3 regions of the Paenibacillus sp. FSL R5-0923 genome follow, and region 1 is predicted to be linked to each of the others. Evidence: a T-box and tRNA genes for the amino acid it is inferred to sense, from the RefSeq annotation. Region 1 holds a T-box; the other regions hold tRNA genes.
What was found. The T-box of region 1 lies ahead of metG (methionine--tRNA ligase). A T-box ahead of a tRNA ligase gene usually reads a tRNA of that ligase, here a tRNA-Met.
Positions count from the first base shown of each region.

Region 2: it has a tRNA-Met gene. The T-box ahead of metG (methionine--tRNA ligase) is inferred to sense a tRNA for this amino acid. The anticodon was not compared.
Region 3: it has a tRNA-Met gene. The T-box ahead of metG (methionine--tRNA ligase) is inferred to sense a tRNA for this amino acid. The anticodon was not compared.

Region 1 is NZ_JBBPAT010000001.1:3,454,188-3,464,102, reverse strand. It holds gene MKX35_RS15475 (AraC family transcriptional regulator) at 1-875, opposite strand, end outside; gene MKX35_RS15470 (DUF5054 domain-containing protein) at 1,031-3,154, shown strand; gene MKX35_RS15465 (glycoside hydrolase family 38 N-terminal domain-containing protein) at 3,183-5,630, shown strand; gene MKX35_RS15460 (hypothetical protein) at 5,888-6,034, opposite strand; gene metG (methionine--tRNA ligase) at 6,105-7,751, opposite strand; T-box leader at 7,795-8,056, opposite strand; gene MKX35_RS15450 (DUF4362 domain-containing protein) at 8,185-8,661, shown strand; gene htpG (molecular chaperone HtpG) at 8,687-9,915, opposite strand, start outside.
Region 2 is NZ_JBBPAT010000002.1:157,347-167,261, reverse strand. It holds gene glgP (alpha-glucan family phosphorylase) at 64-1,680, shown strand; gene katA (catalase KatA) at 1,931-3,388, shown strand; gene MKX35_RS25825 (sporulation protein Cse60) at 3,545-3,739, opposite strand; gene MKX35_RS25820 (GreA/GreB family elongation factor) at 4,134-4,589, shown strand; gene MKX35_RS25815 (YdeI/OmpD-associated family protein) at 4,691-5,155, opposite strand; tRNA gene MKX35_RS25810 (tRNA-Gly) at 5,258-5,328, opposite strand; tRNA gene MKX35_RS25805 (tRNA-Pro) at 5,341-5,414, opposite strand; tRNA gene MKX35_RS25800 (tRNA-Arg) at 5,445-5,521, opposite strand; tRNA gene MKX35_RS25795 (tRNA-Gly) at 5,530-5,604, opposite strand; tRNA gene MKX35_RS25790 (tRNA-Leu) at 5,611-5,694, opposite strand; tRNA gene MKX35_RS25785 (tRNA-Lys) at 5,710-5,785, opposite strand; tRNA gene MKX35_RS25780 (tRNA-Gln) at 5,793-5,867, opposite strand; tRNA gene MKX35_RS25775 (tRNA-Asp) at 5,884-5,961, opposite strand; tRNA gene MKX35_RS25770 (tRNA-Met) at 5,987-6,063, opposite strand; tRNA gene MKX35_RS25765 (tRNA-Met) at 6,136-6,212, opposite strand; tRNA gene MKX35_RS25760 (tRNA-Val) at 6,230-6,305, opposite strand; tRNA gene MKX35_RS25755 (tRNA-Glu) at 6,312-6,383, opposite strand; tRNA gene MKX35_RS25750 (tRNA-Ser) at 6,400-6,492, opposite strand; tRNA gene MKX35_RS25745 (tRNA-Asn) at 6,498-6,573, opposite strand; tRNA gene MKX35_RS25740 (tRNA-Ile) at 6,577-6,653, opposite strand; rRNA gene rrf (5S ribosomal RNA) at 6,712-6,828, opposite strand; rRNA gene MKX35_RS25730 (23S ribosomal RNA) at 6,904-9,832, opposite strand.
Region 3 is NZ_JBBPAT010000001.1:1,679,403-1,689,317, forward strand. It holds gene MKX35_RS07550 (glycosyl hydrolase family 18 protein) at 1-202, shown strand, start outside; gene MKX35_RS07555 (DUF2614 family zinc ribbon-containing protein) at 318-683, opposite strand; gene MKX35_RS07560 (nucleotidyltransferase-like protein) at 811-1,689, shown strand; rRNA gene MKX35_RS07565 (16S ribosomal RNA) at 2,118-3,675, shown strand; rRNA gene MKX35_RS07570 (23S ribosomal RNA) at 3,938-6,866, shown strand; tRNA gene MKX35_RS07575 (tRNA-Asn) at 6,927-7,002, shown strand; tRNA gene MKX35_RS07580 (tRNA-Ser) at 7,006-7,098, shown strand; tRNA gene MKX35_RS07585 (tRNA-Glu) at 7,116-7,190, shown strand; tRNA gene MKX35_RS07590 (tRNA-Val) at 7,246-7,321, shown strand; tRNA gene MKX35_RS07595 (tRNA-Met) at 7,339-7,415, shown strand; tRNA gene MKX35_RS07600 (tRNA-Asp) at 7,442-7,519, shown strand; tRNA gene MKX35_RS07605 (tRNA-Phe) at 7,527-7,602, shown strand; tRNA gene MKX35_RS07610 (tRNA-Thr) at 7,623-7,698, shown strand; tRNA gene MKX35_RS07615 (tRNA-Tyr) at 7,704-7,789, shown strand; tRNA gene MKX35_RS07620 (tRNA-Trp) at 7,798-7,871, shown strand; tRNA gene MKX35_RS07625 (tRNA-His) at 7,908-7,983, shown strand; tRNA gene MKX35_RS07630 (tRNA-His) at 8,024-8,096, shown strand; tRNA gene MKX35_RS07635 (tRNA-Gln) at 8,118-8,192, shown strand; tRNA gene MKX35_RS07640 (tRNA-Gly) at 8,199-8,273, shown strand; tRNA gene MKX35_RS07645 (tRNA-Cys) at 8,286-8,359, shown strand; tRNA gene MKX35_RS07650 (tRNA-Leu) at 8,374-8,452, shown strand; gene MKX35_RS07655 (AraC family transcriptional regulator) at 8,586-9,335, opposite strand; gene MKX35_RS07660 (BMP family ABC transporter substrate-binding protein) at 9,662-9,915, shown strand, end outside.

The DNA of each region.
Region 1 (9,915 bases):
ACTTTCGAATGTGTGCGCCATGCCTTCGGCGTTACACCAATTAATTTCTTGAAGACCGTCGCGAAATGTTGGCTCGTCTTAAACCCAAGCTCCATAGCAACATCCGTTATGCTCACCTTCGATTCCTCTAACATACGACAAGCACAGTCCATTCGAATCCGATCCATAAACGCTGTTGGTGATTGTCCGTTCATTTCACGAAATATACGGTAAAAGTGCGACTCACTTAAACCAATCTCCGACGCAAGCTGTCCTATCGTATAGCGTTCAGATGGATTCTGTTCCAGTCTTGTCTTAAGCTCCAGCGTATACGCGTGCATATCATGCGACTGCGCTTTGAGTGGAGTGTTATGCAAAATGCGTTGTAGAATTTCCAGAACTCCATGACGAATCTGAAATTCCACAAGCTCTGTATCCTGCTGGTTAATTAACTGTTGGACCCTTTTGAAATAATCTACGATTTCCTTGCTAACCAACTGAATACGAGGACAGCGATGTATCCATTGTGCAAATACTTGGCGTTCAGCATCATCCAGTCCGAACCAATGACCATGCTGCAGCGGATCACGAACGATGATCCACCAGATCCTACATGGCCCAATATAATCAAAACTAGCACGGTGACGTTCACCAGGTCGTGTATAAATGATATGCTGTGCGCTCGTTGGGTGAAATTGTCCATTAACTTCCCACACTGCGGTTCCTTGCTCCATATATACAAACTCATAAGCATCTTCGTGCACGTGATTTGTCAAAGGCATGGCTCTACTGAAATGGTCGTATCCCAGAAGGATCAGATCTTTAACATGGGCTGCAGGACCCTCTTCCCAATCGATTAAATATACCCAGCGTTCACTCTTTATAGCGTCTGTCATCGTATACACGCTGCCTCTCTTTTGATCACATTAGCTTACTCCGAATCGTATTTTTGCTCATTTATGTTTCTGATCCTATTAGATACAAATTGAAAAGTCAAATGATATAAATTGTTTTAAACTGAAAGCGTAAACACGAATAAGGAGTGATAAACGTGCCACACAGCACACCACAGATCCATGTTGTATTCAAGACACATTTAGATATCGGATATACCGATCTCGCTAAACATGTTACTGATCGTTATATGAAACTATTTTTCCCAAGTGCGATCACAACAGCACAGTACTTTGATGAACATCCTGATCAAGGTTCTTTTATTTGGACAACGGGTTCTTGGTTAATTCATCACTTACTCAAACATGGAACAACCGAGGAGAAACAGCAAGTAGAGGAAGCTATTGCAAAAGGCTATTTAAGATGGCATGGCCTCCCTTTCACGACCTATACCGAATTATACGATGCCGAGCTTCTAGATTACGGTATTCAAATGGCCACACGTCTTGACCAACGCTTTGGTATCCACACCATTGCAGCCAAAATGACGGATGTCCCTGGTCATACACGTGCGCTGATTACACATATGGCCAAGGCGGGTATGAAGTATCTTCATTTAGGTGTAAACCCATCAAGCCATGTTCCTCATGTTCCTGAGATGTTTTTGTGGAGAAATCCAGATGGTTCTGAAATCGTCGTTCAATATAGTAAAGATTATGGAACAACCTTCGAAACAGAAGGCTTGAATGATGTTTTATACTTTGCTCATACGCATGATAATCATGGTCCTTCCACCGTTGAACAAATTAAAGCGGAATTCACTCAACTTCGTGAGGCCTATCCACATGCGGATATCAGAGCATCCACGTTGGATCAATATGCGGAGAAGGTATGGGCCATTCGTGATACGTTACCGATCGTCGAAGAAGAGATTGGGGATAGCTGGATCCATGGATCTTCGACTGATCCCTACAAATTAGCTTGTTATCGTGAACTACTTCGCTTAAAGAGTAAATGGCTACTAGAAGGATCTCTTGCTGCAGCCGACGAGGAATATCACAACTTCTGCGATGAATTAATTATGATTCCTGAGCATACGTGGGGTGTAGATATTAAGCGTTATCTGGCAGATTACATTCATTATGATAAGGAAGATTTTCAGCAAGCACGAGCTCGAGACAAGGTTGATGTGAACTTAAACCCACTTGAATATCGTTTTTACGAAAAAAATTCACGCGCTGAAATGATCGAGATGTTCGGCGTGGAAGCCGTGGAGAAGCTTAGTGCCCGCTCATTTAGTCTCATGGAGCAGTCTTGGCAAGAGCAAAGGGAATATTTAGAAAATGCCGTATCTACTCTGGGCGTAAAACGTCAGATCGAAGCACGAGCTGCTCTAGCCGCATTACGACCGGTTCGTCCACAGATTGCTAATGCGGATGCGACAATCCTGTACACGGATCAATCCTATACTTTAGGAGACTTTGAGGTCGTGTTTGAGGATAACGGTTCTATTATCAGTTTGCTAGACCAACGTAATCGAGAGTGGGCTGGGCCGAACAACCCGATCGGATTATTCTCATATGAGACTTTCTCCCAAGCGGATTATGATCGTTGGTACCGTGAATATCACGTGCGATGGAAAAATACGCATGTATGGGCAACCGGAGATTTCGGGAAACCAGGTATGGATCTGACGAAAGAATGGATAATGCATACCGTGACGAAACCCAAACTATTATCCTTGCAAGCATTATGTGGAGAAGAACAGGATGTTGTCCTTGCTACGTTAAAGATGCCTAGAGCAGCTAGTGAAGGAATGGGTGCTCCACGAGAGTTGACCATCGAATATATATTTAAGAAGCACACTGCTACCGTAGAATGTAAGCTTCAATGGTTCCATAAGGATGCATATCGCCTCCCAGAAGCAGCATGGATGAGCTTCAATCCGATCGTCAATAATCCAAATCAATGGAAGCTTGATAAAATCGGACAACTCACTTCCCCACTAGACGTTGTTAAAGGGGGAAATCGCAATCTGCATGCGGTAGATCAGGGCATGTATTATGCGGCAGCGGACGGTCAAGTGGATATCACGACATTAGATGCCGCGCTCGTATCTCCTGGAGAACCACGGCTTGTGCAATTTGATCATACATTTGCTTCACTTACTGGAGGAATGCATGTCAATTTACACAACAATGTCTGGGGTACAAATTTCCAGGCTTGGTACGAAGAAGATGCGTTATTCCGCTTCAAGCTGAAATTCCAATCTCATCTTTAATCATAAAATACCTGAGAGGAGCTTTACAATGAACACCCACAAACCATGGAAAATTTACGTCATTCAACATTCCCATACGGATGTTGGCTATACAGAACGTCAAGAGAAAATCCGGCAGTATCATGTCAATTACATTCGGCAAGCGTTACAAATTGTACGTGACATCGAAAGCGGTGCTCGCCTAGATTGGAAGGGCTACAAATGGGTATGCGAAACGTTCTGGCCTGTTGAATCCTTCCTCTTAAAAGCGACACCAACAGAAAAAGAAGAATTCGCGCAAGCGGTACAAAAAGGCTATATCGGTCTATCTGGAACCTATCTCAATTTCGGCGAGCAATTAAATCAAGAGATGCTCTCCGTCATGATTCAACGGATTACTGACTATGGTCAATCGATTCAATTCCCCGTACGTTCTGCTATGACTGCAGACATCACTGGCTTTGGTTGGGGATATAGTCAAGTCTTGGCCGATGCTGGTATCGAGAATTTAATAACCTGTATTCATACACATCACTCCATGTTTCCATTATGGAAGAAACAAATTCCATTCTGGTGGGAAACACCAAAAGGTGATCGAATTCTAACGTGGAGTGGCGAGCATTATATGTTCGGAAATGACCTCGGCTTGATTCCTGGTATAGGAGGTTCCTATACGATTCGTGATGAGCATGACGTGCGAAAAGGCGTGTCCTTGGAAGTCGCTGAAGCGCGGTTTGATCGATATTTAGAGCAATTAGTTGAAGATGGCTATACCTTCCCGTTAGTACCTGTCATGGTATCTGGGCTCCCTACAGATAATGGCTCACCGAATGCCGCATTAATGGATTTTGTAAACCATTGGAATGCGTTGCATGGTGATCGGATCTTGATTCAACCAGCGACACTGGATGATTTCTTTACAGATTTAAGAGCATATGCGAACGAGCATCCGGATGAGATCGAGACCTTTCGAGGAGATTGGCCGGATTGGTGGACAGATGGCTCAGCTACTACTCCGATGCATGTTCAGATCTTCCGAGAGGCGCAACGCGTGTACACGAAAGTGAAGCAATTAGATCCTACCCGTGAGATTGTTGACCAAGTGCGGCTTGAGGCGATTGAATACGAGTTGGCTTTATTTGCTGAACATACATGGGGATACCATTCCTCTGTGACAGAACCTTGGAACCCATTCGTACAAGAGCTGGGCTGTCGTAAAGAAGCTTATGCCGCAAATGCGAGTTCACTTGCCCATACCGCATTATACGATATCCTTGAGGCACAAGGAGATGCACTATTAGGACCAGATCGTCCTATGAAATTTGAATTGCATAACCCAAGTGAATTTATACAAACCGATTATGCCCAATTAATTATGGAGGGCTGGTACATTACAGAGCTGAAAAATGGCTTTGAAGTGATCGATGAAGTGACTGGAACCGTCTACGAAGCTCAAATGGTGACGGGACACCGCGGGGTCGTCATTACAATTCCAGTAACTTTGCAGCCTAATCAAAAGGTACAATTGACGATTAAGGCAATCGAAGAGCATCCGCCCGTAACAGCATATCGAACCGATTATGTTGGATCCGATCGCATGCTGGATATTATTCCTCCGGTTCCACCGAAGCTACATGTGACGCCTAAATTTATCGAGTCACCTTTCGTTCGAATCGAATGGGAACTCGGGGCAGGGATTACGAAGTGGTTTGACAAGAGCAGTCAACAAGATTTACTGCGGTCTGATCGTAATCACAATGCATTCTCCCCTGTCTACAACGTAACAGAAGCACCTAATGAATTTGGCATGTATGATGTACGCCGTAAGATGGGACGTAATCGTAGAGGCGCTGATGCAATAACCTCTGTCGGAGCATTAGTTGATGTCAATATCGTTGAAAAGGGTGCCCTTTATGGAAAAGTTCAATTGACATATCGCGTGAATGGTTGCAGTCACTATTCCTTACTCGTCACCGTATACGGTGATCGCGCACGTGCTGATGTAGCCGTACGCATGCATAAGGAAAGTGTATGGGATCCAGAAAATGTGTACATTTCACTTCCGTTTGGGAGTGCTCCCGCTGCTGGGCAAGATGCGCTGTGGATAGAAAAGACAGGCGCAGCCTTACGTCCACGAATTGATCAATTGCCTGGATCCTTAGCAGATTTCTATTGTGTCGATGAAGGTGTAGCTTTTGTCCGTGACACACGTGGTGTTGCCATTGCGATGCCAGATACACCTCTCATCCAACTCGGCTCCTTAGACTATGAGGATCGACTATTGAGCGGACACCCTGGACTCGCGCATGATCCAGCCCATCTCTATTCATGGCCCATGAATAATTATTGGGAAACGAACTTTAAGGCGACACTAGGTGGATTCTATGAATTCCGTTACTACATCGCTTGGGGGGATGAGCTCAATACGTCAGAAGTAGCATTAGAGGCTTGTAAGAGTATGAACGCGGGTATCCTTGCATGGAGAACAAGTAAGTAAGAGAATAATCATATTATCAGTTAGACGAATCACAAAGTCTTCCTCGAGAAGTACGGATTGAATAAGATTTGGAAGCATTTTAGACCTTCACATGAGGTCGCCTCTTTCTGTTACAGAGTCATTTGATGGTACAAATGATTCCACAAAAAAAGGCGTCCTTTTTGCTATGCTGTGATGTAATTTATTGGTTAATCAGCAGGGATGTTTTTATATAAATGTTCATTCTTTAGTAACCTCTGTAGAAAATAATAAATCTATTAAATCTCTTGCGTATACCCAACGTTAACTCTTAGTCCACCTGAGAAGTCAGGATAGAGAGAATCAGCCCATTCATAGACTTCTCGGGTAGAGTCCAATATTTTATTTGCTTCCTTGTAATGCTCATTAATCCATTCGATATCCATTCGGAAACCTCCTCTTTTTGGAGTTCGTGAAAGGGTTAAGGATCCTGCCCGGAGCTTGTCTTAACCATTCCTATTTATTGACTTTTTGTTGTTCTAATCTTTGCTCTTCTTCTTTAATTTGACTTATATCAATTCGTTCAAACAACAATTGCAAATCAGTTACCTGTTGATAAGGGGGAACCGAGCTGGGCTTCCAATTCGGTAGTTCAAGCGATAGGAATCCCCTGATCTTCTCACAAGAAAACGGTAGAAACGGATGCAGCAAATTCGCCAAATTAGCTATAATCTGCACGCATGTATATATTGTAAAACCACAGGACTCCTGATCTTCTTTTACCTGAATCCAAGGTTTTTGCCGATCAAAATACTGATTTGCCTTACGTACATAAAAGAAAATATACTCGAGCGCATCCTTCAAATCTCCCGCTTCAATTAGGCGTCCTGACTCCAGATACAAGAGGTCAATGTTGTCGCTCCACCCCTTATCTAACTTTCCACTTGGCACGATCCCTTCATAAAACTTCTCTACAAAAGCCAATGAGCGATTCACAAAGTTACCAAATGCTCCAAGCAGCTCACCATTATGACTATAAATAAACTCTCTCCAGGAAAAATCCGTATCCCGCTTCTCAGGCCCGTTGGCAATTAAGAAATAACGAATAGAGTCAGGATGATACCGCTCTAGAATATCAGGTACCCAGACTGCCCAATTACGGCTAGTGGAGAACTTCTGCCCTTCAAGGGTTAAATATTCGCTGGATATAATCCGATCCGGTAAATGTAGTTCTCTTGCTCCTAATAAGACGGCTGGCCATATCAGGGTGTGAAAAGGAATATTATCTTTACCATGGACATAATAAGCGGTGATGTCCTCTTGTTCCTCTGACCAAAAATCCTCCCAGCTCCGCCCAGACTGTGCGGCCCACTGCTTACTGGCTGATAAATAACCACTTACCGCCTCAATCCAAACATAAATCTTCTTGTCTTCAAATCCAGCTATAGGAACATCTACACCCCAAGATAAGTCTCTTGTTACCGCGCGGTCCTGCAGTTCTTCTTTTAAATAACGTTTGGTCAGTTTTATAGCGTTTTCTCTCCAAAATTGTGCTTCCTCTACATATTCCGTTAATTCAGATTGAAATTTAGATAAGCTAAGATAAAAATGTTCTGTCGGTCGTTCTGACGGTGTATTCCCACATAATTTACAGACTCTGTCCAATAAATCGGCAGGGTCTAGAATCGTAGAACAATAATCGCATTGATCTCCACGCGCCCGCTGGCCACATACTGGACAAGTCCCTTCCACGTATCTGTCTGGCAAAAAGCGCTGATCCACCTCACAGTAACATTGCGCAATGGTTTTTTTATATAAATGACCATTCTCTAGTAGCTTCGCAAACAAATCTTGCACAACCTTATGATGCTGCTGTTGATCCGTTCGAGTATAAAGATCATAACTAAATCCCAGCTGTTCAAAACACTGCAGAAACTCTTCGTGGTATCGACTGGCAAAAGCTTCGGGTGTGATCCCTTCATTAGCAGCTTGAACCGCTACAGGTGTGCCATGACAATCGCTGCCTGACACATATAAAACGTTATCCCCCTTGCTGCGAAAATAGCGTGCCAGCACATCCCCAGGCAACACACTTGATAATCTTCCAAGATGTAAAGATCCATTCGCATACGGCCAAGCACCACCTATAAACACATTACTCATTAACCTTCTCCTCCTTTTTTAGACAACAAAAAAACTCCCATCCACAAAGGACGAGAGTTCTACTCACGTGTTACCACCTAATTTTATAAATGCCTCATGACATTTACCTCTTCAGGTACGACGTTAATAAACGTTTATACCCTAGCACTGTAACGGATGCAGGTTCCGGCGCAGCCTACAACCCAAAAGGTTTCGATGCGCAGCTCTGAGACCATATTCCCAAGGTTTTTCTTTACTCCTTTTCAGCGACCGGAGCTCTCTGTAGAAAGAATTGCCGTGGTACTCTTTCTCTTCTTTGCCTTTAAATATTCAAGTTACTGGAAATGATACTTAATTTTCTGTTTATTGTCAATGTGAAACATCAAGCTCACTGTAACTTTTTCAATTAATTTTCGTCTTTTATATAAATAAGTTACAAGGAGGAAGTCCTTCAATGAAAAAAGTAAACTTGCTTATACTCTCTGTTCTTTTACTAGCAGGGGTATGGGGTTGTTCCGATAATAAGGTTAATTCTGTTCCCAAAAGTGAACCCTATACTTCCGAAAAAGCCATCAGTAGAGGGGATATTGTTTCTTTTGAAAAAGTGTACAACCTCGATAAATTTGAGCAATTTATAACTAATCTCTCCAGCAAAAAAGCAGACAATATACGAGTTACAAGTTACACAGATGAGGGCGATCCCATATTTAAGGATTTGAAGTTTGATGGCAATGTAATTAGTTATAGCTACGATACCTCTAATGATGCATTCGGTGGAAGCAACACAGGAGTCAGAACCGATACCTGCTCCGAAGTGACGAGTAAAAAAAACACACAAGGTGAAATAATCTATTCGATCAGCGGTTGCACAAATAATGACTCTGAAATCGATTACTACCTTTTCCGCACAAAAAAAGCCACCCAATCGTAATACGATAGGATGGCTTTTCTAATATCTATTTCATGATTTTGCAAATATCATTAGTGAATTGAACAGGATCACTAACCTGTAGACCTTCGATCAACAGTGCTTGGTTGTACAGCAGGTTCGTGTATAAACCGAGCTTCTCTTTATCGTTCTCAGCTGCTGCTTTCAAAGACTGGAAGACTTCGTGATGGATGTTGATTTCGAGTACCTTATCCGCTTGAACCTCTTGCCCATTCGGCATCGATTTCAGGATTTTTTCCATCTCGATTGTCAGTTCACCTTCAGCAGAGAGGCATACCGGATGAGTCTTCAAACGTTTGGAAGCTTTAACATTCTTCACTTTGCCGGACAAGATGTCCTTCATCGCTTCAAAAAGCTCCTTGTTTTCGTTCTCTTCCGCTTCCGTTGGCTTGTCCGCTTCGTCTGCTTCGATACCCAGATCACCACTGGATACGGATTTAAATTCTTTTTCTTTATAAGACATGATCATCTTGATCGCAAATTCATCAATATCATCAGTGAAGTAGAGAATTTCATACCCTTTATCCGATACAAGCTCGGTTTGTGGGAGCTTTTCGATTCTGTCGATCGACTCTCCGGATGCATAGTAGATGTACTTCTGATCTTCTGGCATTCTTGATACATATTCGTCCAGTGTTACCAGCTTCTTCTCCTTGGAGGAGTAGAACATCAGCAAATCTTGAAGTGTATCTTTGTGCATTCCATAATCGTTATACACACCAAACTTAAGCTGTCTGCCAAAAGCGTTATAGAACTGCTCGTATTTCTCTCTTTCATCCTTCAGCAAGCTTTGCAGTTGACTCTTCACTTTATTCTTAATGTTCTTAGCGATCAGAGTCAGCTGACGGTCATGCTGGAGCATTTCTCTGGAGATGTTTAGCGAAAGATCCTCTGAATCTACCATACCTTTTACAAAGCTAAAATAGTCAGGCAGCAGATCCGCACATTTGTTCATGATCAATACACCATTGGAATAGAGCTCAAGACCTTTTTCATATTCCTTTGTGTAATAATCAAATGGTGTATTTTCTGGGATAAACAAGATCGCATTATACACTACAGCACCATCTGCACTGATATGAATATGTTTAAGCGGCTTATCGAAGCCGTAACGTTTCTCTGCATAGAAGTTATCGTAATCTTCTGTAGTCAGCTCGTTTTTGTTCTTCCGCCAGATTGGCACCATACTGTTCACGGTTTGTTCTTGAACAACTTCCTCGAACTCGTTCTCTGTGC
Region 2 (9,915 bases), on a different contig from region 1:
TCGTAGATAATGCCAGCAGCTTTACTGCAATTCAATCTAATCCGCGATTAGGAGGCTTATCAAGTGAACGAACAAAAATTACCATCAGTAGCTTATTTCAGTATGGAGTACGGGTTACATTCCGATTTTAAAATGTATGCCGGAGGGCTTGGAATTCTCGCCGGAGACTACATTAAGGGAGCTAAAGACATCAATGCTCCTATCATCCCTATCGGGCTGAAGTGGAAACAAGGTTATACGGATCAAAAAATTGATGCGAACGGTAATCCATACGACTCCTATCACAATTATGTTTATGATTTTCTTGAAGATACAGGGGTGAAGGTAACCGTAAAAGTCAGAAAGACCGATGTGGTGTGCAAAGTATGGAAGACTGATTATTTTGGCAACAGCACGTTGTATTTACTGGATACGGATATCCCCGAGAATAATGATGCATGGATTACTGGACAATTGTACGGCTGGTTCGGTGAGGAACGGATCGCTCAAGAGATCGTACTCGGGATCGGCGGAGTAAAAGCTATGCGTGCTCTCGGCATTCCGATTGATGTCTATCATTTCAATGAAGGCCATGCAGCCTTAGCAGCCATCGAGCTCATTCGTGAAAAGATGTCCGGAGGCAGCACCTTTGAGGAAGCTTGGAAAGCTACTCGGGAAGAGGTTGTGTTCACTACACATACGCCGATAAAAGAAGGCAACGAAACCCATCCACTCGACCGCCTAGAGTATATGAGTGCATTCAATGGCTTAACCCGCGACCAGATGGAGCGTATCGGTGGCGAGCCGTTCAACATGACGGTTGCCGGTCTACGACTCTCACGTATTTCTAATGCAGTGGCTCAGCTTCATGCGGATACAGCCAATAAGATGTGGAAAGAGGTTGCCGGAAGATCGGACATCATTGGCATTACTAATGCCATTCATACCCCTACCTGGGTAGATGAAAGAATGACACAAGCCTATGAACAAAATGGCGATTTATGGGCAGTGCATAAGGAAATTAAGGGTGAACTGATTGATTTCATCAAAGAACGGTCCGGCATTAGTCTAAATGCTGACAATCTACTCATTGGCTTCTCACGCAGAGCTGCTCCTTATAAACGCAGTGACCTGATCTTCTCGCAGCCGGAAATTATTGAGCCTTATCTGGAGTCCGGCAAAATACAAATCGTCTTCTCTGGCAAAGCCCATCCACTCGATGATAACGGCAAAAAAATCGTCAGCAATTTAGTGGCGATGATGAAAAAATATCCGAAGAGTGTTGTCTTCTTGGAGAATTACGATATGACTATTGGCGCACAGCTGACACGCGGTTCTGATATTTGGCTCAACAATCCGCGTAGACCACTGGAAGCAAGTGGTACCTCCGGGATGAAGGCAGCCATGAACGGCGTATTGAACTGCTCTATTCTAGATGGCTGGTGGCCGGAAGCCTGTTTAGATGGCGAGAATGGCTGGCAGATCGGAGACGGCTTCGAGACTACTGACTTCGAGGTTCTGGATAAGCATGATAGTGATGCGCTATACGACACCCTATTGAATCGAGTACTCCCAACCTATTATGAGAATCGTGAACAGTGGGTACAAATGATGAAGAAGAGTATCGAAACCACTCGTACCGAATTTGCCACCAAAAGAATGCTGGATGAATACTATAACAGAATGTACATTAAAAACTAAGTACAGAAAACGGATATTCCTATATCAAAATAGAACAGCGCACCCTCCAGTGATGGTAGAGGTGCGCTGTTTCTTTTTTAACTCTGCTTAGTAATTAATCACTCTATCTATCATATATATCTGAATGGGACGACGATTACCACATACTGTAATGTGTCAATTATTCAAAAAGTGTTGCATTTTCCCCAGAAAACATTAATATAGAACTTATACTAAATCTAAAATCAAATCTTACGAGGTGATTCTATTAATGAGCTCCAATAATAATAATCTTACGACCAGCTGGGGTGCTCCAGTAGGCGACAATCAAAATTCAATGACAGCCGGTGATCGTGGTCCTACTTTGCTGCAAGATGTCCATCTGCTTGAAAAATTAGCCCACTTTAACAGAGAACGTGTTCCTGAACGTGTCGTTCATGCTAAGGGTGCTGGCGCTCATGGGTATTTTGAGGTCACTCAGGATTTAACTCAATATACAAAAGCTAATTTTCTATCTGAGGTAGGCAAGCGTACCCCTATGTTTATCCGTTTCTCAACCGTAGCTGGGGAGCTAGGTTCTGCTGATACTGTAAGAGACCCACGTGGTTTTGCAGTGAAGTTCTATACCGAAGAAGGAAACTATGATCTCGTAGGTAACAATACACCTGTATTCTTCGTTCGTGATGCAATCAAGTTCCCTGACTTTATTCATACACAGAAGCGTGATCCACAGACACACTTAAAGAACCCTAATGCGGTTTGGGACTTCTGGTCTTTATCGCCGGAATCTCTACATCAGGTTACGATTTTGATGTCAGATCGCGGAATTCCAGCTACGCTAAGACATATGCACGGGTTCGGAAGCCACACCTTCAAGTGGGTAAATGCCGAAGGTAATGCCGTCTGGGTGAAATATCATTTCAAAACAGAACAAGGCATTAAGAACCTTGCTCCAGATCTTGCCGCCAAAATAGCTGGGGAGAACCCAGATTATCATACAGAAGACTTGTTCAATGCTATTGATAAAGGAGATTTCCCAGCGTGGAAGCTCTACGTGCAGATTATGCCGATCGAAGATGCGAACACTTACCGCTTTGATCCATTCGATGTAACCAAAGTATGGTCGCAAAAAGATTATCCATTAATTGAGGTTGGCCGCATGGTACTGGATCGCAATCCAGAGAACTACTTTGCGGAAGTAGAGCAAGTTACGTTCTCTCCTGGCTCGTTCGTCCCTGGTATTGAAGCTTCTCCTGATAAATTGCTACAGGGTCGACTGTTTGCTTACGGCGATGCTCATCGTCACCGTGTAGGTCCCAACCATAACAGCCTGCCTATCAACCGACCAAAAGTAGAAGTGAAGAACTATCAACGTGACGGTGGCATGGCACTCGGTAACAATGGCGGATCCGGTGCCTATTACGAACCTAACAGCTTAGGCGGACCTAAAGAAGCACCACAGTACAAAACATCACCTTTCGAAGTATCTGGAAATGCCGACAGTGTCTCCTATAATAGTGATGACCATTATACACAACCTGGTGACTTGTATCGCCTGATGAGTGAAGAAGAACGTACACGTCTTGTTCAAAATATCGTAGGCGCTATGACACCAGTTGAAAGTAACGATATTAAACTTCGTCAAATTGTTCATTTCTATAAAGCTGATCCGGAATTGGGACAGCGTGTTGCATCCGGCTTAGGATTATCCGTTCCAGACGGAATATAAGACTGTAATTGCACTTATACAATCAAAGAGGACCTTTACCCGTAAATGGGAAAGGTCCTCTTTGTTCATAAGAAAAGCTAAAACATATAATATATAAGAACGATCACGATGCATAGCGTGGAGACAACAGATAAGCACGAAAAAAAAGTGTTCCAGTTATTGCCCTTCATTTGTCTTATACACGACCAGTATACTGCTTCTTTGATGCTCTGCCCCATCACGTGAAGATTTAACTACCGAACCGTAACAGATATTCACAACCTGTTCCTCACGCAGCCCTGCCAAGAACTCATTCGCCTTATTCTCAGCATACGAATTATCAGCATCTACAAACTCTTTTACTTGAATCATCCTGATCTCTCCTTTAATAAATTATAGTTACTTTTTATGTCTAGATTCTATAGGTGAACTCAACGAAATGTACATGGCGTATCACTCCCCTGGTAACATTTAATGTAAAATTATCTTCGAAATATAGTATAGGCATTCCGCAGTTTTCTACGAAATGCCTATAACATCAGCCTATCATAGCACCCAACTATACAATAGTCAAACGTTTTAAATACAATATTTAGTAAGAATTTATTGCCTTTGCAAAATGGATTGGATTTACATATAGAAGCTGTTATACTGATCAGAAGGTTCCCTCTAGGGGACCTCTATTTGTATAGGAGGGATTTTAATATGGCAACGCGTCATAACAAATTTGCAAAGAATGTGCTACTTAGAGGGGGTGAAATCTACTATGAACCATAGTCTAATTTATGAAGGCTCAAGGACACAACTGGTCCAGCAGCTTATTTATTTTGATGAGGAAAAAATCGCATTTCTAAATCAGTATTTCCCGGAACGAAGCAAACAAAGAAGTAATGCTGAAACGCTGTTGTCCCATTATTGCTCCGAGCTGGAACAATTACTTTCCCGTTTTAATGGTGAAGAATTGAATTCACTCGTATTGATTGGAAGTCAGCTTCAGCTACGCTACTTAGACGACAATACTACAGATACCTACACCATCGTATTTCCAAACCAGGCAGAACCCAATGATAACAAGATTTCAATGTTCTCGCCTATTGGCATGCAGTTGCTGTTAGCTCAGATCGGCAGTACATGTCAGCTAGCTATTCCTTCAGGTGAGTTATCAGTAAAAATCGAAAGTATTAAGTTTGTGAATTGTGGTGAGGTAGCCGTTCTTATTTAAGCCCACTTGCACATATCACCAACATTAACAGCGTCCCTTTCCAATCTTATGGAAGAGGACGCTGTTCATCTATTCAGCCTGCTAAGCACTTCTTCATACTTTTATTTGAGCCTCAATCCTTCAGCCAGTTTACTGACTGATTTTTCGATACGAGATGTTCTGGTTTCAGGTCTTTTCGCCGCTTCGATCCAAGATACATATTCCTTCTGATAAGAATAAGCCAGACCGTTATAATAAGCTTCTGCCTGCTCATGGCTACTCAGCGCATCAAGGAAATCCTCTGGGGCTTCTACCTCCCGTAATTGATGATCTTGCTCCATCGTCACACGCACAATATCACCAGGTTGAACTTTGGCTAGATCCCGTAGTTCTTTCTTTACCACCATAAAATGCTTTCCGTTTCCATGGGGCATAAGCGTTCCTCTATAGGGGATTCCATTTACACTTCCTTTTACCTGTATTCTGGACTTTGTTTCAAATATTTGTTCGGCATCAAAAGGGACGTTAAGATAAGTCCAGCTCCCACTTGCATCAGGTCGCACTAATTTAGCTTCAAATTCAAACATTGCTACCTCCTCAACTAAAAGCCCTAAGTTCTATTGTATCCATATGAATGTAACTATACAAAAAAACACCTGCCTATAATAGACAGATGTTTCTTAATTATAAGCGGGTGATGGGAATCGAACCCACGCTATCAGCTTGGAAGGCTGAAGTTCTACCATTGAACTACACCCGCAAAGGTATAAAATCGGGATGACACGATTTGAACATGCGACCCCCTGGTCCCAAACCAGGTGCTCTACCAAGCTGAGCTACATCCCGTCAAAACATGTAATTACTTAGTAATAAAAATGGCGCGCCCTGAGAGATTCGAACTCCCGGCCTTTTGATTCGTAGTCAAACGCTCTATCCAGCTGAGCTAAGGGCGCAAAAATTATGGAGCGGAAGACGGGAATCGAACCCGCGACCCTCGCCTTGGCAAGGCGATGCTCTACCGCTGAGCCACTTCCGCAAAATATGGTGCGCGTGAAGGGACTTGAACCCCCACGTCGTGAAACGCCAGATCCTAAGTCTGGTGCGTCTGCCATTCCGCCACACGCGCACACTTTAAAAATAATGGTGAGCCATGAAGGACTCGAACCTTCGACACCCTGATTAAAAGTCAGGTGCTCTACCAACTGAGCTAATGGCTCTCATAAATGGCTGGGGATATAGGATTTGAACCTATGCATGACGGAGTCAAAGTCCGTTGCCTTACCGCTTGGCTAATCCCCAACAATAATTAACTAAATGGCGGAACCGACGAGATTCGAACTCGCGATCTCCTGCGTGACAGGCAGGCATGTTAGGCCAACTACACCACGGTTCCATAGACATAATGCATAAGAGTAAATTGGTTGCGGGGGCAGGATTTGAACCTGCGGCCTTCGGGTTATGAGCCCGACGAGCTACCGGGCTGCTCCACCCCGCGTCATTTAATAATTATATACTATTCATTTACACTACGCCAGCTAGTCCCAAAACATCATGCTTAAGGAAAATTTGGTTGCGGGGGCAGGATTTGAACCTGCGGCCTTCGGGTTATGAGCCCGACGAGCTACCGGGCTGCTCCACCCCGCGTCGTTCTTAAATGAATATGGTGGAGGCTGAGGGGATCGAACCCCCGACCCTCTGCTTGTAAGGCAGATGCTCTCCCAGCTGAGCTAAGCCTCCATGTTATGACCCGTATGGGATTCGAACCCATGTTACCTCCGTGAAAGGGAGGTGTCTTAACCCCTTGACCAACGGGCCATGCTAATAAACTTTGTGGCGGAGAGAGAGGGATTCGAACCCTCGAGACGCTTGTGGCGCCTACACGATTTCCAATCGTGCTCCTTCGGCCAAACTCGGACACCTCTCCATAAATGGCTCCCCGAACAGGACTCGAACCTGTGACAACTCGATTAACAGTCGAGTGCTCTACCAACTGAGCTATCAGGGAATATGGTGGGCCTTAGTGGACTCGAACCACCGACCTCACCCTTATCAGGGGTGCGCTCTAACCAGCTGAGCTAAAGGCCCTTTTTAAGACACATCAATATTAAGGGCAAAAAAAATACCACGGGTAATGTGGTTGTCCGCTTGGCGACGTCCTACTCTCCCAGGACCCTTCGGTCCAAGTACCATCGGCGCTGGAGGGCTTAACGGTCGTGTTCGGGATGGGTACGTGTGGAACCCCTCCGCTATCGCCACCAAACGGGCATTTACATCGTAAATGCTCAGGCTTGAGTCGCCTGAAAACTGAATCCGAATTGAATTTGCGTTTTAAGTATAGGATAAGCCCTCGACCGATTAGTATTGGTCAGCTCCATGCATTACTGCACTTCCACCTCCAACCTATCTACCTCGTCGTCTTCAAGGGGTCTTACTAATTGGGAAATCTCATCTTGAGGGGGGCTTCACGCTTAGATGCTTTCAGCGCTTATCCCGTCCGTACGTAGCTACCCAGCCATGCTTCTGGCGAAACAACTGGTGCACCAGCGGTACGTCCATCCCGGTCCTCTCGTACTAAGGACAGCTCCTCTCAAATTTCCTGCGCCCACGACAGATAGGGACCGAACTGTCTCACGACGTTCTGAACCCAGCTCGCGTACCGCTTTAATGGGCGAACAGCCCAACCCTTGGGACCTACTTCAGCCCCAGGATGCGATGAGCCGACATCGAGGTGCCAAACCTCCCCGTCGATGTGGACTCTTGGGGGAGATAAGCCTGTTATCCCCAGGGTAGCTTTTATCCGTTGAGCGATGGCCCTTCCATGCGGTACCACCGGATCACTAAGTCCGACTTTCGTCCCTGCTCGACTTGTAGGTCTCGCAGTCAAGCTCCCTTATGCCTTTGCACTCTTCGAATGATTTCCAACCATTCTGAGGGAACCTTGGAACGCCTCCGTTACTCTTTAGGAGGCGACCGCCCCAGTCAAACTGCCCGCCTGACACGGTCCCCGTACCCGGTAAGGGTACTAGGTTAGAACCTAGATACGATCAGGGTGGTATCCCAACGGCGCCTCCACCGAAGCTTGCGCTCCGATTTCTACGGCTCCCACCTATCCTGTACAGATCGTACCCAAATTCAATATCAAGCTGCAGTAAAGCTCCATGGGGTCTTTCCGTCTTGTCGCGGGTAACCTGCATCTTCACAGGTATTAAAATTTCACCGGATCTCTCGTTGAGACAGCGCCCAAGTCGTTACGCCATTCGTGCGGGTCAGAATTTACCTGACAAGGAATTTCGCTACCTTAGGACCGTTATAGTTACGGCCGCCGTTTACTGGGGCTTCGGTTCATAGCTTCGGGTTACCCCTAACCACTCCCCTTAACCTTCCAGCACCGGGCAGGCGTCAGCCCGTATACTTCGCCTTGCGGCTTCGCACAGACCTGTGTTTTTGCTAAACAGTCGCTTGGGCCTTTTCACTGCGGCCCCCTCGTGCTATTCACACTACCGGGGCACCCCTTCTCCCGAAGTTACGGGGTCATTTTGCCGAGTTCCTTAACGAGAGTTCTTCCGCGCGCCTCAGAATTCTCTTCTCGCCTACCTGTGTCGGTTTGCGGTACGGGCACCTTCTCCTGGCTAGAGGCTTTTCTTGGCAGTGTGAGATCATGACCTTCGCTACTGTAATTTTCGCTCCCCATCACAGCCCAGCCTTAATGATGTGCGGATTTGCCTACACATCAGCCTCACTGCTTAGACGGACATATCCATCAGTCCGCGTCACTACCCTCCTGCGTCACCCCATCGCTCATAGCGGATTACGGTGGTACAGTAATTTCAAACTGTTGTCCTTCGACTACGCCTTTCGGCCTCGCCTTAGGTCCCGACTTACCCTGAGCGGACGAGCCTTCCTCAGGAAACCTTGGGCTTTCGGCGGATCAGATTCTCACTGATCTTTTCGTTACTCATACCGGCATTCTCACTTGTATGCTGTCCAGCGCTCCTTACGGTACACCTTCAACCCACATACAACGCTCCCCTACCCCAGATACATACGTATCTAGCCATAGCTTCGGTGGTGTGTTTAGCCCCGTTACATTTTCGGCGCAGAGTCACTCGACCAGTGAGCTATTACGCACTCTTTCAATGGTGGCTGCTTCTAAGCCAACATCCTGGTTGTCTGTGCAACTCCACATCCTTTCCCACTTAACACACACTTGGGGACCTTAGCTGATGGTCTGGGCTGTTTCCCTTTTGACAATGGATCTTAGCACTCACTGTCTGACTCCCGGCAATAAGTATATGGCATTCGGAGTTTGACTGAGCTTGGTAATCCTTGCGGACCCCGCACCCAATCAGTGCTCTACCTCCACTACTCTTATACCGAGGCTAGCCCTAAAGCTATTTCGGGGAGAACCAGCTATCTCCGAGTTCGATTGGAATTTCTCCGCTACCCCCACCTCATCCCCGCATTTTTCAACATGCGTGGGTTCGGGCCTCCAGTGCGTGTTACCGCACCTTCACCCTGGACAGGGGTAGATCACACGGTTTCGGGTCTACGTCCACATACTGAGTCGCCCTATTCAGACTCGCTTTCGCTGCGGCTCCGTCTTCTCGACTTAACCTTGCATGTTAAACGTAACTCGCCGGTTCATTCTACAAAAGGCACGCCATCACCCATAGATAGGGCTCTGACTTTTTGTAAGCACACGGTTTCAGGTTCTATTTCACTCCCCTTCCGGGGTGCTTTTCACCTTTCCCTCACGGTACTGTTTCACTATCGGTCGCCAGGTAGTATTTAGCCTTAGCAGATGGTCCTGCTGGATTCATACGGGGTTTCACGTGCCCCGCACTACTCGGGATCCGTCTCGGAGAGAACACAGTTTAGGCTACAGGGCTTTTACCTCTATCGCGGGCCTTTCCAGACCTCTTCACCTACCATATTCCTTTGTAACTCCATGTGAGACGTCCCACAACCCCTAAGAGCAAGCTCTTAGGTTTAGGCTGTTCCGCGTTCGCTCGCCGCTACTGACGGAATCACTATTGTTTTCTCTTCCTCAGGGTACTTAGATGTTTCAGTTCCCCTGGTCTGCCTCTACATCTCCTATGTGTTCAGAGATGAGTAACTGCGAATTACCACAGCTGGGTTTCCCCATTCGGACACCCCCGGATCAAAGCTTGCTTACAGCTCCCCGAGGCAGTTTCGTTGTTCGCCACGTCCTTCGTCGGCTCCTGGCGCCTAGGCATCCTCCGTGTGCTCTTATTAGCTTAACCTTGATTTTTCCTAAGAAAAATCTCACTAATAACATTTACTTGTTTACACAAGTTGCTAAAAGATGTTCTAAAACGCAAATTCG
Region 3 (9,915 bases), 1.8 Mb from region 1:
TACATTTGATAAGGCTGCTGGGCAGAATTACGTAGAGTACAAGGAAGATGGCGCTCTTAAGAAAATATGGATAGAAGATAAGGTGAGCTTAAAATCAAGAGTTGAGCTTGCTAAGTCCATGGGGCTTGGAGGCATCGGATCATGGAATCGCAGTTTTAGCAATCCATCAGCATGGGAAGCATTACAAGAGATTCATAAGTAATCATAATTTCATTTATAACAAACAAAGAGGCTCCCATATCGGGGGCCTCTTTGTTGTATTAGCAAATATTTGAGTGCATTTTAACTAGTTAGTAATGAGCCTCTGTAAGGTGTGTTTAGTGGTTAAGTTGCTGATGCTCAAGCTGATCTGCAGTAATAGTGGCCTCGGCCGGATCCATAGTAAGAATGGTGTGGCAGAACATACAGCGGTCTGTTTTACCGAGCATCTTGGTCAGCTTGTGACACTCAGGGCACTCTAGCTGAACTGCACTCGTTGAGAGCATGCCAGCCCAGAAATAGATCGCAAGACTTGCCATCATGGAAATTAAACCGATTACAAGTCCGATTCCAGCGAATACTTTCCCAGTCGATCCCCAGAATACGATGCCTGCTGTACCCAAAACCATAAGTCCCATTCCGAGCATTGTGAGCAGTAATCCCCATGTGCGAAAAGCGTTGATCTTAGCCGTTTTAAACTTCATGAGTGTTTGCTCCTAACTAAATATAGTTGGGTTGTCCAGAAGGAACTGTCTTTCATATGTAGAATAATAATTATAACTGAATTATAACTGACTGGACGCAAATTCGCCAAATTTAATGGAGGGAAGCATGGAATTATCCAATGTAACTTTGTTGAGTGGAGAAACGTTTGAAGAAAATGTTTTAGGAGCTGTCGCTTTGCGGCAGAAAGGGAGTACTCCTTTTCAAAGCGCGCTACTTCACGATTTTGATATGGTTGTGTTAGTTTTACATGAGGAACAGGATTTAGAACATATTGTTCGCCACACCATTGCCGGTGACACACGGACCCAGTCAGTCCATATTGGCCTTTCCGCTTTGGAGCGGGCTGTCATGGCGGGAGATAATAACGAGCTCCTTACTAGTTTGATGATTGGGGAAGTGATCTGGGATCCCAAAGGAATACTAGGGGATATGCGCCGGGAGATTTTACAATTTGAAGGGCCTCTTAAGGAACGAGTTGAGTTCATGGAGTTTGCACGATTCTTGCATTTGTATGTGAAATCTAAACGGTATATAGAAGCTGGCTACATTATGGATGCATATAACTGTGTATTGATGGCTCTATATCATTGGGCAAGAATAGAAGTGAGTGAATCTGGTTCATTTCCAGAGCCGGCTGTTTGGGAGCAGGTTAAAAGTATGAACACTTCTGTCCATAAACTATATGAGGAACTAACCATCAGCACGGAGACCTTAGAGCAAAGAGTAGAGCTTGTTCTTCTAGCATGTGAATTTGGGATCATGTCCAAAATGACGGATTGTTGTGCATTGCTTTTCAATATTCTGAATAGCCGTAAGGAAGCGTGGAGTATAAAAGAATTACTACAGCATTCTGGCCTGTGTCAATTAGAGGCTGAGTTGCCCCTAGTTTTACGAAAGCTTGTTTCTCGTTCGCTAATCCGTGAGATTACTTTATGGGCTGACGGTCATGGGGGAGAGGGTCATGCGATCCGATATACCTTATAGAGAAGAAATTAGATGCAGGATTTGCCGGTAATCTATAGATAAAATAAGTAGGGATAGGGAGAGGCTGAGCACTCTCTTTTTTGTTTGCTCGCTATTATGATGCGCTCATATTTATTCTAATAAATTTATGGTTGACTCTTTCCTAGTTCATGTGTTAAATTATAACTCGTCCCTCTGACACAGAGATGTGCTTTCGAAAACATTCGAAAGACAACCGAAAAAAGAAATTAAAAAAAAGGTTGACTAAAACGAGGACGCTGTGATATATTATAAAGGTCGCTGCTGAACAACACAACGACGAAATAAACAGCTTGATCTTTGAAAACTGAACAACGAGTGAGTAGGAAATCACGAAAGTGAAATCCAAAATTAGAGAATTAATTTTCTCGTCAGATGTTTCAAAATGAGCATATCGCTCTTTTCAATACTAATTGGAGAGTTTGATCCTGGCTCAGGACGAACGCTGGCGGCGTGCCTAATACATGCAAGTCGAGCGGAGTTACTTTGAAAGCTTGCTTTCAAAGTAACTTAGCGGCGGACGGGTGAGTAACACGTAGGCAACCTGCCCCTTAGACTGGGATAACTACCGGAAACGGTAGCTAATACCGGATAATTTCTTTTTTCTCCTGAAGAAAGAATGAAAGACGGAGCAATCTGTCACTGAGGGATGGGCCTGCGGCGCATTAGCTAGTTGGTGGGGTAACGGCCCACCAAGGCGACGATGCGTAGCCGACCTGAGAGGGTGAACGGCCACACTGGGACTGAGACACGGCCCAGACTCCTACGGGAGGCAGCAGTAGGGAATCTTCCGCAATGGACGAAAGTCTGACGGAGCAACGCCGCGTGAGTGATGAAGGTTTTCGGATCGTAAAGCTCTGTTGCCAGGGAAGAACGTCCGGTAGAGTAACTGCTATCGGAGTGACGGTACCTGAGAAGAAAGCCCCGGCTAACTACGTGCCAGCAGCCGCGGTAATACGTAGGGGGCAAGCGTTGTCCGGAATTATTGGGCGTAAAGCGCGCGCAGGCGGTCATTTAAGTCTGGTGTTTAAACCTTGGGCTCAACCTGAGGTCGCACTGGAAACTGGGTGACTTGAGTACAGAAGAGGAAAGTGGAATTCCACGTGTAGCGGTGAAATGCGTAGATATGTGGAGGAACACCAGTGGCGAAGGCGACTTTCTGGGCTGTAACTGACGCTGAGGCGCGAAAGCGTGGGGAGCAAACAGGATTAGATACCCTGGTAGTCCACGCCGTAAACGATGAGTGCTAGGTGTTAGGGGTTTCGATACCCTTGGTGCCGAAGTTAACACAGTAAGCACTCCGCCTGGGGAGTACGGTCGCAAGACTGAAACTCAAAGGAATTGACGGGGACCCGCACAAGCAGTGGAGTATGTGGTTTAATTCGAAGCAACGCGAAGAACCTTACCAGGTCTTGACATCCCTCTGAATCCACTAGAGATAGTGGCGGCCTTCGGGACAGAGGAGACAGGTGGTGCATGGTTGTCGTCAGCTCGTGTCGTGAGATGTTGGGTTAAGTCCCGCAACGAGCGCAACCCTTAACTTTAGTTGCCAGCAGGTAAGGCTGGGCACTCTAGAGTGACTGCCGGTGACAAACCGGAGGAAGGTGGGGATGACGTCAAATCATCATGCCCCTTATGACCTGGGCTACACACGTACTACAATGGCCGGTACAACGGGAAGCGAAACCGCGAGGTGAAGCCAATCCCATCAAAGCCGGTCTCAGTTCGGATTGCAGGCTGCAACTCGCCTGCATGAAGTCGGAATTGCTAGTAATCGCGGATCAGCATGCCGCGGTGAATACGTTCCCGGGTCTTGTACACACCGCCCGTCACACCACGAGAGTTTACAACACCCGAAGTCGGTGGGGTAACCCGCAAGGGAGCCAGCCGCCGAAGGTGGGGTAGATGATTGGGGTGAAGTCGTAACAAGGTAGCCGTATCGGAAGGTGCGGCTGGATCACCTCCTTTCTATGGAGAATCGTCTTCTGCAATGAAGACATTCAAATCGGAAGTTAAACTTCCAAAATCTCAGGTTTAGGCCTGTTACTCACTCGTTGCTCAGTTTTGAGAGTTTAAGCTCTCAGTAAGACTTGATCCTTGAAAACTGGATACCGAAACGAATTTGCGTTTTAGAACATCTTTTAGCTAAAACTTGTGTAAACAAGTACGTTAGTTATTAGCTGGAAGCGAAGATTTTCAATTGTGCAAACAAGCGAAACATCGGAGCGAAGGTTAAGCTAATAAGAGCACACGGAGGATGCCTAGGCGCCAGGAGCCGACGAAGGACGTGGCGAACAACGAAACTGCCTCGGGGAGCTGTAAGCAAGCTTTGATCCGGGGGTGTCCGAATGGGGAAACCCAGCTGTGGTAATTCGCAGTTACTCATCTCTGAACACATAGGAGATGTAGAGGCAGACCAGGGGAACTGAAACATCTAAGTACCCTGAGGAAGAGAAAACAATAGTGATTCCGTCAGTAGCGGCGAGCGAACGCGGAACAGCCTAAACCTAAGAGCTTGCTCTTAGGGGTTGTGGGACGTCTCACATGGAGTTACAAAGGAATATGGTAGGTGAAGAGGTCTGGAAAGGCCCGCGATAGAGGTAAAAGCCCTGTAACCTAAACTGTGTTCTCTCCGAGACGGATCCCGAGTAGTGCGGGGCACGTGAAACCCCGTATGAATCCAGCAGGACCATCTGCTAAGGCTAAATACTACCTGGCGACCGATAGTGAAACAGTACCGTGAGGGAAAGGTGAAAAGCACCCCGGAAGGGGAGTGAAATAGAACCTGAAACCGTGTGCTTACAAAAAGTCAGAGCCCTATTAATGGGTGATGGCGTGCCTTTTGTAGAATGAACCGGCGAGTTACGTTTAACATGCAAGGTTAAGTCGAGAAGACGGAGCCGCAGCGAAAGCGAGTCTGAATAGGGCGATTTAGTATGTGGACGTAGACCCGAAACCGTGTGATCTACCCCTGTCCAGGGTGAAGGTGCGGTAACACGCACTGGAGGCCCGAACCCACGCATGTTGAAAAATGCGGGGATGAGGTGGGGGTAGCGGAGAAATTCCAATCGAACTCGGAGATAGCTGGTTCTCCCCGAAATAGCTTTAGGGCTAGCCTCGGTATAAGAGTAGTGGAGGTAGAGCACTGATTGGGTGCGGGGTCCGCAAGGATTACCAAGCTCAGTCAAACTCCGAATGCCATATACTTATTGCCGGGAGTCAGACAGTGAGTGCTAAGATCCATTGTCAAAAGGGAAACAGCCCAGACCATCAGCTAAGGTCCCCAAGTGTGTGTTAAGTGGGAAAGGATGTGGAGTTGCACAGACAACCAGGATGTTGGCTTAGAAGCAGCCACCATTGAAAGAGTGCGTAATAGCTCACTGGTCGAGTGACTCTGCGCCGAAAATGTAACGGGGCTAAACACACCACCGAAGCTATGGCTAGATACGTATGTATCTGGGGTAGGGGAGCGTTGTATGTGGGTTGAAGGTGTACCGTAAGGAGCGCTGGACAGCATACAAGTGAGAATGCCGGTATGAGTAACGAAAAGATCAGTGAGAATCTGATCCGCCGAAAGCCCAAGGTTTCCTGAGGAAGGCTCGTCCGCTCAGGGTAAGTCGGGACCTAAGGCGAGGCCGAAAGGCGTAGTCGAAGGACAACAGTTTGAAATTACTGTACCACCGTAATCCGCTATGAGCGATGGGGTGACGCAGGAGGGTAGTGACGCGGACTGATGGATATGTCCGTCTAAGCAGTGAGGCTGATGTGTAGGCAAATCCGCACATCGTTAAGGCTGGGCTGTGATGGGGAGCGAAAATTACAGTAGCGAAGGTCATGATCTCACACTGCCAAGAAAAGCCTCTAGCCAGGAGAAGGTGCCCGTACCGCAAACCGACACAGGTAGGCGAGAAGAGAATTCTAAGGCGCGCGGAAGAACTCTCGTTAAGGAACTCGGCAAAATGACCCCGTAACTTCGGGAGAAGGGGTGCCCCGGTAGTGTGAATAGCACGAGGGGGCCGCAGTGAAAAGGCCCAAGCGACTGTTTAGCAAAAACACAGGTCTGTGCGAAGCCGCAAGGCGAAGTATACGGGCTGACGCCTGCCCGGTGCTGGAAGGTTAAGGGGAGTGGTTAGGGGTAACCCGAAGCTATGAACCGAAGCCCCAGTAAACGGCGGCCGTAACTATAACGGTCCTAAGGTAGCGAAATTCCTTGTCAGGTAAATTCTGACCCGCACGAATGGCGTAACGACTTGGGCGCTGTCTCAACGAGAGATCCGGTGAAATTTTAATACCTGTGAAGATGCAGGTTACCCGCGACAAGACGGAAAGACCCCATGGAGCTTTACTGCAGCTTGATATTGAATTTGGGTACGATCTGTACAGGATAGGTGGGAGCCGTAGAAATCGGAGCGCAAGCTTCGGTGGAGGCGCCGTTGGGATACCACCCTGATCGTATCTAGGTTCTAACCTAGTACCCTTACCGGGTACGGGGACCGTGTCAGGCGGGCAGTTTGACTGGGGCGGTCGCCTCCTAAAGAGTAACGGAGGCGTTCCAAGGTTCCCTCAGAATGGTTGGAAATCATTCGAAGAGTGCAAAGGCATAAGGGAGCTTGACTGCGAGACCTACAAGTCGAGCAGGGACGAAAGTCGGACTTAGTGATCCGGTGGTACCGCATGGAAGGGCCATCGCTCAACGGATAAAAGCTACCCTGGGGATAACAGGCTTATCTCCCCCAAGAGTCCACATCGACGGGGAGGTTTGGCACCTCGATGTCGGCTCATCGCATCCTGGGGCTGAAGTAGGTCCCAAGGGTTGGGCTGTTCGCCCATTAAAGCGGTACGCGAGCTGGGTTCAGAACGTCGTGAGACAGTTCGGTCCCTATCTGTCGTGGGCGCAGGAAATTTGAGAGGAGCTGTCCTTAGTACGAGAGGACCGGGATGGACGTACCGCTGGTGCACCAGTTGTTCCGCCAGGAGCATGGCTGGGTAGCTACGTACGGACGGGATAAGCGCTGAAAGCATCTAAGCGTGAAGCCCCCCTCAAGATGAGATTTCCCAATTAGTAAGACCCCTTGAAGACGACGAGGTAGATAGGTTGGAGGTGGAAGTGCAGTAATGCATGGAGCTGACCAATACTAATCGGTCGAGGGCTTATCCTATACTTAGAACGCAAATTCAATTCGGATTCAGTTTTCAGGCATTAAGCCTGGTATGAATATTCCCTGATAGCTCAGTTGGTAGAGCACTCGACTGTTAATCGAGTTGTCACAGGTTCGAGTCCTGTTCGGGGAGCCATATGGAGAGGTGTCCGAGTTTGGCCGAAGGAGCACGATTGGAAATCGTGTAGGCGCCACAAGCGTCTCGAGGGTTCGAATCCCTCTCTCTCCGCCACAAATTTTACTTAGTATGGCCCGTTGGTCAAGGGGTTAAGACACCTCCCTTTCACGGAGGTAACATGGGTTCGAATCCCATACGGGTCACCAAATTTTCACTTGATTTTACATAGTGGACTTTGGTACAATAACAATTGTTGTTTACGGAGGCTTAGCTCAGCTGGGAGAGCATCTGCCTTACAAGCAGAGGGTCGGGGGTTCGATCCCCTCAGCCTCCACCATATTCATTTAAGAACGACGCGGGGTGGAGCAGCCCGGTAGCTCGTCGGGCTCATAACCCGAAGGCCGCAGGTTCAAATCCTGCCCCCGCAACCAATTTTCATCAAGTAATTATATCTTTTGGAACCGTGGTGTAGTTGGCCTAACATGCCTGCCTGTCACGCAGGAGATCGCGAGTTCGAATCTCGTCGGTTCCGCCATTTTCTTGGCTCGATAGCTCAGTCGGTAGAGCAGAGGACTGAAAATCCTCGTGTCGGCGGTTCGAATCCGTCTCGAGCCACCATATAGTATACAACTTAATATGCCGGTGTAGCTCAATTGGTAGAGCAACTGACTTGTAATCAGTAGGTTGGGGGTTCAAGTCCTCTCGCCGGCACCATCTTTGGGGGATTAGCGAAGTGGCCAAACGCATCAGACTGTAAATCTGCTCACGTACGTGTTCGGTGGTTCGAATCCATCATCCCCCACCATTTTTTTTAGGGGCATAGTTTAAAGGTAGAACAACGGTCTCCAAAACCGTTGGTGTGGGTTCAATTCCTGCTGCCCCTGCCAATCTTTATCTAAAGTCTTTCTCTAAAGTTTAATATGGCGGTCGTGGCGAAGGGGTTAACGCACCGGTTTGTGGATCCGGCATTCGTGGGTTCAAGTCCCATCGGTCGCCCCATTTACTTTAAGAAGAACAGCAACAATATTAGTTTAATATGGCGATTGTGGCGAAGTGGTTAACGCACCGGATTGTGGTTCCGGCATTCGTGGGTTCGAGACCCATCAGTCGCCCCTTTTATTTTAAAATGTTATTGGGGATTAGCCAAGCGGTAAGGCAACGGACTTTGACTCCGTCATGCATAGGTTCAAATCCTATATCCCCAGCCATTTTATGCGGACGTGGCTCAGCGGTAGAGCATCGCCTTGCCAAGGCGAGGGTCGCGGGTTCGATTCCCGTCGTCCGCTCCAAAGTTTTCATATGGCGCCATAGCCAAGTGGTAAGGCAAAGCTCTGCAAAAGCTTTATCCCCAGTTCAAATCTGGGTGGCGCCTCCATTAATTTCATATGTGCCGGCGTGGCGGAATGGCAGACGCGCTCGACTCAAAATCGAGAGGGAAACCGTGGAGGTTCGAGTCCTCTCGCCGGTATATCAAAAAGGTTTGTAAAGTCGCTTGTATAAGCAACTTTACAAACCTTTTTTCTTTGTCTTTGAGCTTTTATTCTTAAGCCGTTGAATTAGAGGCGTCTCTAATCAACGGCCTTTTTGTGTGGAGTTTTGTTTTATTGACTGCTTAGTCGGAATGCTCGTGGGGTGAGACCAATTTCACGTTTAAACATATTGCAGAATTGGGCGTCATTCACAAACCCAGCAGCAGCTGATACTTCAGAGATATGCATTTGGGTATGTTGCAAGAGAGACTTTGCATAATCCAGACGTTTCAATAGTAGATAGCGCAGAGGTGAAGAACCGAATCGTTCTTTAAATAAATGGCGGAAACGATCATAGCTGTATCCAGACATCTCAGAAAGTGTTGCGACCGATAGCTTATGGCGGTAATGCTCATTCATATAGTTTAGAACATATTGGACTCTGTCTTCCGTTGGTGATTGAAACCCAGAGGCGCTAAGAAGCCGTATCAGATGAACAGTGATTTCGCTCATTTGAAGGTTCAATAGTTCAGAGAATCCATCTTGTTTGCGCGCAAACTCTGCTTTCATTCGAAGCAAGATCTGTAGAACAGTATGGTCTTTATCATCTTCATATACGCCCTGCAAATTCTCCATATTTGGGTGATTTGAATGGAAACCTACAAATAGTATAGTAGCATCCTCGCGATGATTCTCATCATGTTTATGATTGGGTGGTATCAGCGCGAATGAAGAAGAACGAAAATGATAACTTCGGGAACCTACATTGGTAGTTCCTAATCCGTTTAAATAATAGACTAGTTCATAACATTCATGCTGGTGTGGTGGAATATAGGTATTAACCTCATGTGCTGCATTTACAATATATAGAACACGATCCATGATGAGCCTCCAATAATTATGTTTTAGCCGAATCGTACAAAATTATGACCGAAATCATATAATTATTTTCATTAATATTTGATATGATCGTATCAAGAAATCCGAAGATTAGCAACCTGACTGGCCATCTCGTTCGGAAATTAGTCGGATTATTCGTAAAAATTATAATTTTATCTCTATTTTTGAGTGTATTCGTTAAAATCATTAAAATTTTGACAATGTTACATGAAAAATGAGAGTTTCCATCTAAATCGTGAAATATACAACGGACTAAGAAGGAGAATCTCTCAGATTACTAACCAACTATAAATAGGGGGAATAGAAAAATGAAAAAGAAAGTTCTTTCTTTGTTGTTACTAGTAGTAATGGTAATGGTCACAGCCTGTGGAAATAATACGTCGAGTAATGGATCTTCCGCGAATGCAGGATCTAATGCAGCTGAGGGTGGAGCAACGGGCTCAGGGGATAAGCTCAAGGTTGTACTACTGATTCCAGGAACGCTTGGGGATAAATCATTCTTTGACTCCGCAAATAGTGGTTTGCAAAAGGTTAAGGATGAACTGGGTGCGGAAACAAAGGT